One region of the Nocardioides sp. NPDC057577 genome, then DNA from elsewhere that is predicted to be linked to it. Evidence: predicted binding sites of a transcription regulator. Region 1 holds the regulator's gene; the other holds the start of a gene.
The links. The regulator HrcA, encoded in region 1, represses chaperone genes, less so after heat shock. The targets are predictions, from matches to a motif close to TTGGCACTCGNNNNNNNCGAGTGCCAA.
Positions count from the first base shown of each region.

Region 2: groL (chaperonin GroEL) is a predicted target of HrcA. The motif match lies at 4,107-4,133, and genes of this name have one in related genera.

Region 1 is NZ_JBHVGB010000008.1:10,773-16,938, reverse strand. Features, by position in the region: gene hemW (radical SAM family heme chaperone HemW) at 1-59, shown strand, start outside; gene ACFU7D_RS02920 (PspC domain-containing protein) at 159-353, shown strand; gene ACFU7D_RS02915 (DUF3097 domain-containing protein) at 362-1,237, opposite strand; gene ACFU7D_RS02910 (hypothetical protein) at 1,257-1,529, opposite strand; gene hrcA (heat-inducible transcriptional repressor HrcA) at 1,729-2,778, shown strand; gene dnaJ (molecular chaperone DnaJ) at 2,798-3,991, shown strand; gene ACFU7D_RS02895 (16S rRNA (uracil(1498)-N(3))-methyltransferase) at 4,010-4,753, shown strand; gene ACFU7D_RS02890 (Gmad2 immunoglobulin-like domain-containing protein) at 4,829-5,290, shown strand; gene ACFU7D_RS02885 (winged helix DNA-binding domain-containing protein) at 5,306-6,166, shown strand, end outside.
Region 2 is NZ_JBHVGB010000016.1:10,703-16,868, forward strand. Features, by position in the region: gene ACFU7D_RS05415 (NTP transferase domain-containing protein) at 1-217, opposite strand, end outside; gene ACFU7D_RS05420 (hypothetical protein) at 220-795, opposite strand; gene ACFU7D_RS05425 (alpha/beta fold hydrolase) at 1,098-2,138, opposite strand; gene groL (chaperonin GroEL) at 2,343-3,977, opposite strand; gene ACFU7D_RS05435 (GNAT family N-acetyltransferase) at 4,174-4,695, opposite strand; gene ACFU7D_RS05440 (M1 family metallopeptidase) at 4,887-6,166, opposite strand, start outside.

The sequences.
Region 1 (6,166 bases):
TCCTCACCGAGACCGGCAGACTCCTCGCCGACGCCGTGGTCCGAGACCTGCTCCCCTGAGGAGCACTGAGCATCCCTGAGTCCGGGACCTAGGTCCTGACCGAAGGATCAGGGGTGATCCTGATTGGTAAAGAGCGCCCGACAGGGGAGAGTGGAGCTATGGCAACCACAACTCTTTCCCGTCCCAGCAACGACAAATGGATCGCCGGCGTCTGCGGCGGTCTCGGCGCCCGTTTCGGTATCAACTCGAACCTGATCCGGCTGGCGTTCGTCATCTCCTGCCTGCTCCCCGGACCGCAGTTCATCGTCTACATCGTGCTGTGGATCATCATGCCGAAGCGGTCGGCCTACTGACGACAGGCTCAGACGGGCTCGGTCACGAAGTCGATCAGCTCCTCGACCCGCCCGAGCAGGGCGGGCTCCAGGTCGCCGAAGGAGGTCACCCGTCCGAGGATGTGCTTCCAGGCCCGAGCGATGTCGGCCTGATCGCGGTGGGGCCAGCCCATGTGCTGGCAGATGCCCTTCTTCCACTCGATCGAGCGCGGCACGTTCGGCCAGGCCTCGAGCCCGAGCCTGGCCGGCTTGACCGCCTGCCACACGTCGATGAACGGGTGACCGACGATCAGCACGTGCTCGCCGACCTTGGAGCGCCGGATCGACTCCGCGATCCGGGCCTCCTTGGAACCTTTGACCAGGTGGTCGACGAGCACCCCGACCCGCCGCTCGCGGCTGGGACGGAAGTCGACCAGGTGGTCGGCGAGGTCGTCGACACCGCCCAGGTATTCGACGACGACGCCCTCGATCCGCAGGTCGTCGCCCCAGATCTTCTCGACCAGCTCGGCGTCGTGACGCCCCTCGACGAAGATCCGCGACTCGCGCGCGACCCGGGCCTTGACGTTGTCCACGGCCACCGAGCCCGACGCGGTGCGGGTCGGCTTCGCCGGTGCCGTGCGGGTCACCGGGGGAGTGAGGATGACCGGCTTGCCCTCAAGCCAGAAGCCCGGCCCGAGCGGGAACGTACGCCGCTTGCCCTTCCGGTCCTCCAGGGTCAGCGTGTGCAGGTCACGGTCGATCCGGACGATCTCGCCGACGAAGCGATGTCCTGAGCTTGTCGAAGGGTCGGTCGTCAATAATGCTTCCACCACCGCACCCAGCTCCGCCGGGGTCTCGACGGCACGCCCGTGCTTGGGCTTCTTCCAGTCGCCGGCCAGGACGTCGGAGCCGTAGCGATCGCTCATCCGGAGAACGGTAGTGGAGTCAGCAGCGAGAACCGGTGAGCACGCGCCCGAGCTGCTCGAGAACCTCGTCCGGCGTCGCTGCCGTCTCCGGGAACCGGAAGGTCACGTGGTGGCCGCCGTCGAGCGTGATCCAGGAGACGGCGACGCTCTCGGCGGTGAGGTCGGAGAGACGTACGCCCACGATGTGGCGCGGTCGCAGCCCGAGCCGTGCCGAGAGCGAGCGGCACAGGTCCGCCTGGTGCTCGTCGTTGGCGTGGGCCGTGATGCGGACCAGCAGATCGTCGGCGATCATAGGACTCTCCAGTGGGGCGGAAGCAGTGCAGCGAATGACTCTAAGGTCAGCCTAACCTAAGGCTATCTCGATGGCGAGAGAAGTAACCCGTTCCACAGAGTGGAGCGGCCACCGGAAACTGGTTCCTGTGACCCGAACCGGTAGGATTGGCACTCGCACGGAATGAGTGCCAGGCAGCCAGGACGACAGGAGGGCGCAGATGCAGAACGAACGCAGGCTCTCCGTCCTCCGGGCGATCGTCGAGGACTACGTGAAGACCGAGGAGCCGGTCGGCTCCAAGGCGCTCGTGGAGCGTCACGGTCTGGGTGTCTCCCCGGCGACGGTACGCAACGACATGGCCGCGCTGGAGGAGGAGGGCTACATCACCGCCCCCCACACCAGCGCCGGCCGGGTGCCCACCGACAAGGGCTACCGGCTCTTCGTCGACCGGCTGACCACTGTCAAGCCGATGACCGCGGCCGAGAAGCGGGCGATCGCCGGCTTCCTCGACGGCGCGGTCGACCTCGACGACGTCGTCAGCCGCTCCACCCGGTTGCTCTCCCAGCTGACCCGCCAGGTCGCGGTCGTGCAGTACCCGACCCTGAGCCGCTCGACCGTCCGCCACGTCGAGCTGGTCGCACTGGCCCCGACCAGGCTCCTCCTCGTGCTCATCCTCAGCACCGGCCGGGTCGAGCAGCGACTGCTCGAGGTCGCCGAAGAGGTCTCCGAGGAAACCCTGGCCATGCTGCGCGCGCGGATCAACACCGCGGTCGTCGGTGCCGTCATCGCCGAGGCCGGGGAGGCGCTGCGCACGATCGCCCGGCCGGCCGATGCGCCCGTCGACGCCCCGCAGACGGATACATTGAAGGATGGGCTCGCGGCCGCCGTGGCAGAGGCTCTGATCGAGGCGATGAACGACCACCGCTCCGACGAGCGGATCTCGATCGGCGGCACCAGCAACCTGGCCCGCTTCGGCGACAGCTTCGACACTGCCGTACGCCCGCTCCTGGAGGCCCTGGAGGAGCACGTCGTCCTGCTCAAGCTGATGGGCGAGGCGACCGCGGGCGGGCTGGTCACGGTGCGGATCGGCGCCGAGGGCCCCTACCAGGAGCTGTCGCAGACCAGCGTGGTCGCGACCGGCTACGGACCCGGCGACGAGGCGCTGGCCACGCTCGGCGTGGTCGGGCCGACCCGGATGGACTACCCCGGATCCATGGCGGCGGTGCGCGCGGTGGCGCGCTACCTCTCCCGGATCCTCGACGAGGCTTAAGAAAGAGCAACGAACTTCGATGGCAGGAAGACCGACGTTGGACCCCTATGAGCTCCTCGGTGTCGACAAGGACGCCGACGACGCAACGATCAAGAAGGCCTACCGGAAGCTGGCGCGCCAGTACCACCCGGACGTCAACCCCGACGCCGAGTCGCAGGAGAAGTTCAAGGAGATCTCCCACGCCTACGAGGTGCTGAGCGACCCGCAGAAGCGGGCTGCGTACGACCGCGGTGGCGACCCGTTCGCGGGCGGGTTCGGCGCACAGGGCGCGGGCTTCTCGTTCACCGACATCATGGACGCCTTCTTCGGCGGCGCCGGTGCCGGCACCGGCGGCGCGGGGCGTGGGCCCCGTCCGCGCGTACGTCGCGGGCAGGACGCCCTGATCCGTCTCGACATCGACCTGGCCGAGGCGGCCTTCGGCGTCACCCGCGACCTCAAGGTCGACACCGCGGTCGTCTGTGACACCTGTGGCGGCGAGGGGGCCGCGGAAGGCTCCCACCCGGTCCCGTGCGAGACCTGCCACGGCCAGGGCGAGGTCGCGGTCGTGCAGCGCTCCTTCCTGGGTGAGATCCGTACGCTGCGTCCGTGCTCCGCCTGCAACGGCTTCGGCACCGTCATCCCCGACCCGTGCCGCGACTGCAGCGGCGAGGGCCGGGTGCGCTCCCACCGCACCCTGACGGTCAAGATCCCGCCGGGCGTCGACGACGGCACCCGGGTGCAGCTCGCCGAGCAGGGCGAGATCGGCCCCGGCGGCGGCCCCGCCGGCGACCTCTACGTCGAGATCCACGTCGCCAAGCACGCCACCTTCACGCGCCGGGGCAACGACCTGCACTGCACCGCGAAGGTGCCGATGACCGCGGCCGCGCTCGGCACCACGCTCAACCTGCCGACGCTGGAGGCCGACCTCGTCGGCGAGGGCGTCGACCAGATCGACCCCGAGGACGCCTCGATCCACATCGACCTCAAGGCCGGCACCCAGTCCGGCACCGACCACGTCCTGCGCGGCCGCGGTGTGCCCGGTCTGCGGGGCGGTCGTGGCGACCTGATCGTGACCATCAACGTGGAGACCCCCACCAAGCTCGACCTCGAGCAGGAGGCGCTGCTGCGCCAGCTCGCCGAGCTGCGCGGTGAGGAGTCCGTCCAGGGCCAGCTCAAGGCGGCCCACAAGGGCGGCGTCTTCTCCTGGTTCAAGGACACCCTCAACGGGCACTGAGACAGGCGCGGAGCTGACATGACCCTTCCCGTTCACCTCGTCGAGTCGCTCGTCGGCACCCGCGTCGGCGACGACATCGAGGTGAGCGGCGACGAGGGCCACCACGCGGTCGTCGTACGCCGCCTCCGGGTGGGCGAGGAGGTCGTGCTCACCGACGGCGCGGGCGAGGGCGTCACCGGCACGATCACGCAGACCACCAAGAAGTCGATGACCGTACGCGTCGAGGACGTCATCCTCGGCGACGCGCCGCCCGAGCCCGCGCTGACGGTCGTCCAGGCGCTCCCCAAGGGCGACCGCGGCGAGCTCGCCGTCGAGATGCTCACCGAGATCGGGGCCGCCAGCATCGTCCCGTGGGCAGCGACCCGCTCGGTCGCCGTCTGGAAGGGCGAGCGCGCGGTCAAGTCCCTCGCCCGCTGGCGAGCCACCGCTCGGGAGGCCGCCAAGCAGTCCCGCCGGCTGTGGCACCCCGAGGTCGAGCCGCTGGCCACCACCGACGCCGTCGTGGCCAAGATCGAGGCGGCCGACGTCGCCGTCGTGCTCCACGAGGAGGGCACCCTCCCGCTCGGGGCCGTCCCCGTCGTCGACGAGGGCACCATCCTCGTCGTGGTCGGCCCCGAGGGCGGCCTCACGGAGGACGAGATCGCCCAGTTCGAGAAGGCCGGCGCCACCACCATCCGCCTCGGCGCCGAGGTTCTGCGCACCTCCACCGCCGGCGTCGCCGCCGCTGCCGCCCTGCTGGCCCGCACCCGCCGCTGGGACTGACCGGCCGGCCGACTGACCGCCGACTGCTCGGCGTGGTGGGTTCGTCCTTTGGTGGCGCCGGGTGAGTATGGAGGCATGAGGAGCACACGTACGCGTCCGGCGGGCGCCATCATCGCTCTTGCTCTCTGCGGTGTACTGGCCGGCGGGTGCGGCAGCGACGATGCCGTCGCCGAGGACCCCGAGGTCTCGACCCAGCCGTCCGAGCAGCCGTCGACGCTGCCACGGACCTCCGCTCTGATCACGCTGGCGGCGCCGGCCGAGGGGGCGACGGTCTCCGACAGCTTCGAGGCGTCGGGCAAGGCCAACTCGAACGAGGCGAACGTGCCGTGGGAGGTCCGCGACACCACCGGCGAGACGGTGCTGGACGGGTTCGCGACCGCCGAGGGGTGGATGGACAAGCTCTATCCGTGGACGACGACGGTCGACGTCTCCGAGCTCGAGCCCGGGACGTACCTCTTCATCGCCCGCACCGACGACACCTCCGACGGCGAGGGGAAGCCTTCTGAAGAAGTCGGCGCCCGGATCACCGTCGAGTAGGAGATCATCGCTACCGTGATCCTCACCGAACGGCAGCTCAACCGGACCCTCCTGCTCCGCCAGCACCTGCTGTCGCGGGCCTCTCTCACCCCGGCCGAGATGATCGAGCATCTGGTCGGCCTGCAGGCGCAGGAGACGTCGCCGCCGTTCTTCGCGCTGGCCGCCCGGCTGGAGTCGTTCGACCCCTACGCGCTCAGCGCACAGCTCGAGTCGAGCGCGTTGGTCCGGCTCTCCTCGCTACGGTCCACGATCCACATGCACACCGCCGCCGATGCGGCGCTGATCAGGGCCTGGACCCAGCCGGTCCATGACTTCTACACCCAGCGGGTCGAGATCGTCCGCCCGGCGGCGCAGCTGGAGGGTTTCGTGGAGGCGGCCGAGGACGTACTCGCTCTCGGGGCGCTGCCCAACGCGGCCCTCGAGGCCGGTCTGGTCGAGCACTTCCCCGGCGTCCCGGCCAAGGCGCTCGGCCTGCGGGCGCGCAACGAGCTGCCGCTGGTCCAGCTGCCGCCACGGGGGCTGTGGAAGGGCTCGGGCGGGCTCGTCTACGACCTGCTCCCGCGCTGGACGGGTGTGCCCCCGGTGACCGTGGACGATGTCGTCCCGACGCTGGCGCCGGAGATTGTACGTCGCTACCTGCTCGCCTTCGGGCCGGCCACCGCCGCAGACATCACCACCTGGTCGTCGTTGACCCGACTGGGCCCGGTGATCAAGCGGATCGAGGGGCTGGCGACCTACCGCGACGAGGCCGGCAAGACCCTCTACGACGTCCCCGACGCTCCGCTCGCCACGGGCGAGGAGCACGCCCCGGTGCGCCTGCTGGGGCGGTTCGACAACGTCTGGCTCTCGCACGCCGACCGAGAGCGGATCACCGCC
Region 2 (6,166 bases), on a different contig from region 1:
CCATCCCTTCGTCCCAGTCCTCGGCGACGACGACCCGCTGCCCCTCCGGGAGCCGGGCCCTAGCCTCCTCGGCGGCGGCGCCGAGCACGACGAGCACCTCGTCGCAGCCGCCCTCGCGCAGCACCTCGACCGACCGGACCAGCCAGTCGTCGACCAGCGCCTTGGGCATGCCCATCCGCCGCCCGGCGCCGGCGGCCAGGAGCAGGCCGGCGATCATCGTCACTTGAACGCGGCGGTGTAGAGCTTCTGCAGCTTCGCGGCCTTGACGTCGCTGTAGCCACAGCCGATGACCTTGGCATCGCCCTTGGCCGCGACCAGATAGGTCTTGCCCTTCTCGAACTCGGGCATCGGGATCGTGCTCGGCGCGGGCAGGATGATCCGGACGGTGTCGGTGCCACCGACACCGTCGGCGTACATCCACGTCTTCACCCGCAGCACGGCCTCGCTCTCGCTCACGCTCTCCGCGGTGCCCTCGAAGGCCAGCGCGGCGTTCTGGGAGAGCCACTTCGAGGTCGGCGGGATGCACCGGGCGGCGTCCGCCACGACGGTCAGCTCGGTCGCCCCCGCACCTTCCGCCGGAGCCGATGACGAGGGGACCGGCGCGGTCTCGGTGACCGTCGCGGTCGGCGACGGAGGTGAGGCCTCCGGGTCCTCGGCAGTGTCGTCGGCGCTGAGGAGGCCGAAGGAGGCGACGATGGCGACGAGCACGACCGCGGCGGCGACCACGGCGGCGACCCAACGCCACGGTGACCGCGGCGGCCTGAGACCTGTTGTCGCTCGCTGGCGCTCGCTCATGCCAACATCATGCCTCATCGCTGGGTGCCTTCCGTGGACCCCTCTGGAGCCCCGCACGTTGACACACGCACGTTGACACACGCAGGCGGGGCCCTGGCTTCGAAGAGCCCTGACCCCGCCCGCCGCTGCAGAACCTCACCCGGATATTCCCTTGGGCTTCAAAGCCCCCCAGATCCAGACGCTTCCCCGCAGTCGGCCACTGTGTGGAGCACCAATGTTGCGTTACCGAGCTGTTGTCGAGACAGTGTCGAAAGTCCCCAAAAGGATGGGACCGCTGGACCCGTCCTCATCGTCCGATCAGGTCATGCCAGATGACGATCGAGGAACCCGATGACCCGCCGGATCGAGAGATCCCACTGCGGCCCGAAGGCGTGCTGCTCTCCGGGGTAGACCCACAGCCGCTGGCGTACGCCCGCGCTCTCCAGCAGGTCCCGGGTGGTGTAGGCCCACCTGATCGGGCAGGACTCGTCGTTGGTCCCGTGATGCATCTGGAGCGGGACCTCGATGCGGTCGAAGTACGTCCGCGCCGACAGCCCGTCCCAGAACTCCGGCTCCGTCTCGGGGTCGCCGTACTGCCGGTAGAGCCTGGCCACCTCGTCGGGTCGCGACGGCACCGCCCACCGGTTGATGTTGTCGACGATGTCGGAGGAGACCGACGCGTACGCCACCCCGGCCCGCACCAGCCCCGGCTGGGCGACGAGCGCGTTCATCACCACTCCCCCGCCCATCGAGCGGCCGAGCAGCGCGGTGCGGTCGGGGTCGACGTACGGAAGTCGCTTCATCGCCTGGACGGCGTTGATGGTGTCGCGGGTGTAGCCGAGGCGGCTCTCGTCCTCCTCGGTTCCTTCCGGGACGGGAGAGGATCCGGCGTGGCCGCGGTAGTCGGTGTGCAGGACGACGTAGCCCTCCCGCGCCAGCCGGTCCTGCTCCCGCCGCAGCCCCTGCCCGGTGACGTAGATGTCGGTGTCGATGTGGCCGTGCGCGAAGACGACTCCGGGGAACGGGCCGGCGCCTCGCGGACGGAAGAGCACGCCGGTGATCGTCAGCCGGCCGCTCGGGTAGCTGACCTCGAAGCGCCGATAGGCATCCGTGCTGCCCGACTCGCGCAGCACCTTCACCTCGCCACCGGGGAAGTCCTCCCGCATCAGCTGCGGCAGCGAGACCTTGTCGGTCACCGGTGGCAATGTCTCCGACGGGCTCGGCGAGGGGGCCGGTGTCGCCGACGTCGACTCCGGTGTCCCTGGGGTCGCGGTCCGGGACGGCGGCGCGGCGGCCGGCTCCCCGCCGCATCCGGCGAAGAGCACGGCCGAGATCGCCAGCGCCGGGATCGCCTTCGGGGCCATGGCTTCGAGCGTAGCCCGGTGGTCCGCGGTCGGCGGGCGGTTCCTTCGTAAGGGTATGCAGCCGAAGGGTCACTTCCCCTGCGGAGCTCCACCAGGGAAGCGGTCCTTTCTCTGCATACCTTGACGAAGGAACCGGCCCCCGCCGCAACGAAAGAGGGCCTCTCCCGAAGGAGAGGCCCTCTTGGTGAAGCTAGCGAAACAGGCTCAGAAGCCCATGCCGCCCATGTCACCCATGCCACCGGTCGGGTCGCCGCCAGCGGCGGCCTTCTCCGGCTTGTCGGCCACGACGGCCTCGGTGGTGAGGAACAGCGCGGCGATCGACGCGGCGTTCTGCAGCGCCGAGCGGGTCACCTTGGCCGGGTCGATGATGCCCGCGGCCAGCAGGTCGACGTACTCGCCCGTGGCGGCGTTGAGGCCGTGACCCTGCGGGAGGCCGGCGACCTTCTCCGCCACGACGCCGCCCTCGAGGCCGGCGTTGATGGCGATCTGCTTCAGCGGCGCCGAGATGGCGGCCTTGACGATCGAGGCACCGGTGGCCTCGTCGCCGTCGAGCTCGAGCTTCTCGAAGGCAGCAGCAGCGGCCTGGATCAGCGCGACACCACCGCCGGCGAGGATGCCCTCCTCGACAGCAGCCTTGGCGTTGCGGACGGCGTCCTCGATGCGGTGCTTGCGCTCCTTGAGCTCGACCTCGGTGGCCGCGCCGACCTTGATGACGGCCACGCCGCCGGCCAGCTTGGCGAGGCGCTCCTGGAGCTTCTCGCGGTCGTAGTCGGAGTCCGACTTCTCGATCTCGGCGCGGATCTGGTTGACCCGGCCCTCGATCTGACCCTGGTCGCCCGAACCCTCGACGATGGTGGTCTCGTCCTTGGTGATGACGACCTTGCGGGCCTGGCCGAGCAGCTCGATGCCGGCGGTCTCCAGGGAGAGGCCGACCTCCTCGGAGATGACCTGACCACCGGTGAGGATCGCGATGTCCTGCAGCATGGCCTTGCGGCGGTCACCGAAGCCCGGAGCCTTGACGGCGACGGACTTGAAGGTGCCCTTGATCTTGTTGACGACCAGCGTCGAGAGAGCCTCGCCGTCGACGTCCTCGGCCAGGATGACCAGCGGCTTGCCGGTCTGCATGACCTTCTCCAGGACCGGGATCAGGTCCTTGACGCTGGAGATCTTCGAGTTGACGATCAGGATGTACGGGTCGTCGAGGACGGTCTCCATACGCTCCGGGTCGGTCACGAAGTAGGCCGAGATGTAGCCCTTGTCGAAGCGCATACCCTCGGTCAGCTCGAGGTCGAGCCCGAAGGTGTTCGACTCCTCGACGGTGATGACGCCTTCCTTGCCGACCTTGTCCATCGCCTCGGCGATGATCTCGCCGACGGTGGTGTCAGCAGCGGAGATCGAGGCGGTAGCAGCGATCTGCTCCTTGGTCTCGATGTCCTTGGCCTGGGCGAGCAGCTGCTCGGAGACGGCGTCGACGGCCGCCTCGATGCCGCGCTTCAGGCCGGCCGGGTTGGCACCCGCGGCGACGTTGCGCAGGCCCTCGCGGACCAGCGCCTGGGCGAGAACGGTCGCGGTCGTCGTGCCGTCACCGGCGACGTCGTCGGTCTTCTTCGCGACCTCCTTGACCAGCTCGGCACCGATCTTCTCGTAGGGGTCCTCGAGCTCGATCTCCTTGGCGATGGAAACACCATCGTTGGTGATCGTGGGGGCACCCCACTTCTTCTCGAGCACGACGTTGCGGCCCTTGGGACCGAGGGTGACCTTGACGGCGTCGGCGAGGGTGTTGAGACCCTTCTCCAGACCCCGACGGGCCTCCTCGTTGAAAGCGATGAGCTTCGGCATTGCTCCTGCGATCCTTCACTTGGGAAGTTCGTTGGATCCGGTCCGATGGGCTGCCCGCGACGGACGACGCCACTCCCGGCAGAACCCTTCCCTGCCGCTCGCGACGCCTCAACGTCACCGGTCCGGTTGTTGTCACTCTCATGGTAAGAGTGCCAGCCTCATGTTTAGCACTCGACCCCCGAGAGTGCAAGAAAACTCAGACCGGCTTGGCGAGTTCGGCGAACTCCAGATCGTCCCGCAGCGGCAGCCCGAAACGCTCGTCGCCGTAGGGGAACGGCTCCAAACGCCCGGTACGCCGGAACCCCCGCCGCTCGTAGAACGCGATCAGGTCCTCGCGCTGGCGGATCACAGTCATTCGGATCTCGGCCGCGCCCCACGCCTGCGCGATCCGCTCGGCCTCGGCGATCACGGCCTTCCCGACACCGGCGCCCTGCAAGGCCGGCGAGACGGAGAACATGCCGAAATAGACGTACGCCTCGCGCTTCTGGAGCTGGCAACAGGCGACGATCTCGCCGGCACGCTCGACGACCAGGAGCCGGGAGCCGGGTGCCGTGATCACCTCGCGTACGCCCTCGGGGTCCGTCCGCTGGCCGGCGAGCAGGTCGGCCTCGGTGGTCCAGCCGGCGCGGGAGGCGTCGCCGCGGTAGGCGGACTCGATCAGCCCGACCAGGGCCTCCACGTCGGAAAAGGTCGCGTCACGGAAGGTCAGCTCAGGCACGTCGCCGAGGATAGCCGGGGCCAGCGCCCGCTGGTCGAGCCGTGAGGCCGCCTGCGGCCGAGCGTGTCGAGACCAACACAGTCCCATCGATCGCGACAGACGACCGTGTTGGTCTCGACACGGATTCGTTCGTTCCTCACGAATCCGGCTCGACCAGCGGGGAAACGGCTCGACCAGCGGCGCGGCTGTCTTCAGGCGGGTAGATCCGGCAGCGCGGGCCGGCGCAGCCAGGCGTCGAAGAGCGCGGTCAGGTCTCGGCCGCTGACCTCGGCCGCGAGGGCCTCGAAGTCGGCGGTGACGACCGATCCGCCGCTGTGCCGGGCGACCCAGGTGCGCAGGAGCCGGAAGAACGCCTCGTCGCCGACGGTGCGCCGCACGGCGTGCAGGGTGAGTGCTCCACGCTTGTAGACGCGGTCGTCGAACATGTCCGCGGGACCGGGGTCGGCGAGGACCAGATCCTGCGCCAGGGCGGAGAGCCGACGGTGGTGGTGACGGGCGTGCTCGCCGCAGGAGCGGCCCCCGGAGGCGTCGGACCACAGCCACTCGCTGTAACAGGCGAAACCTTCGTGGAGCCAGATGTCGCGCCACTCGCGCAGGGTCACCGCGTTGCCGAACCACTGATGGGCGAGCTCATGGGCCACGAGGCGTACGTCCGACCACTCGCCGGTGAGGTGGTTGCGTCCGAAGGTCGACAGCGACTGCGACTCGAGGGGGATCTCGAGCTCGTCGTCGGTGACCACGACGGAGTAGGAGTCGAACGGGTAGGGCCCGAAGACGGAGGTGAAGTAGGCCATCATCTCCCGCTGGCGCCCGAAGGACGCCTCGAACCCGGCGGTGGCGTCGACCGGGTACGCGGCCCGGATCGGCACCCGTCCGCCCGGCCCTTCGGTCGGCGCGATGTCGACGACCCGGTAGCGCCCGATCTGCACGGTGGCGAGATAGGTCGCCATCGGCTCGGCCTGCCAGTAGCGCCAGGTCTCCCCGCTGCCGCGGCGTACGCGGGAGGTCAGCTCGCCGTTGGAGACGACCGCATAGCCCGGCGCGGTGGTCACGCTGATCGCGTAGCGGGCCTTGTCGGAAGGGCGATCGTTGCACGGGAACCAGGTCGGCGCACCATGCGGCTGACCTGCGACGATGACACCGTCGTCGAGCTCCTCCCAGCCGGCGTCGCCGTGATGGGAGAGCACCACCGGACGGGGCTTGCCGGAGTATCGGACCGTGACCACGAACTCCTCGCCGGCCGCGATCCGCGAGCGGAGGTTCAGCACCAGGCGGTGGTCGTGGTGGGACCACTTGGCCGGTGGGCGGCCGTCGATCGCGACCTTCTGCACCCGCAGGTGGGCGAGGTCGAGGACGACGCGGCTGAGGTCGTCGACGGCGACCGCGCGGATCGTCGCTGTGCCGGCGAGCCGGTTGCCGACCAGGTCGTAGGTGAGCTCGAGGTCGTAGTGGGTCGCGCTCCACGACAGGT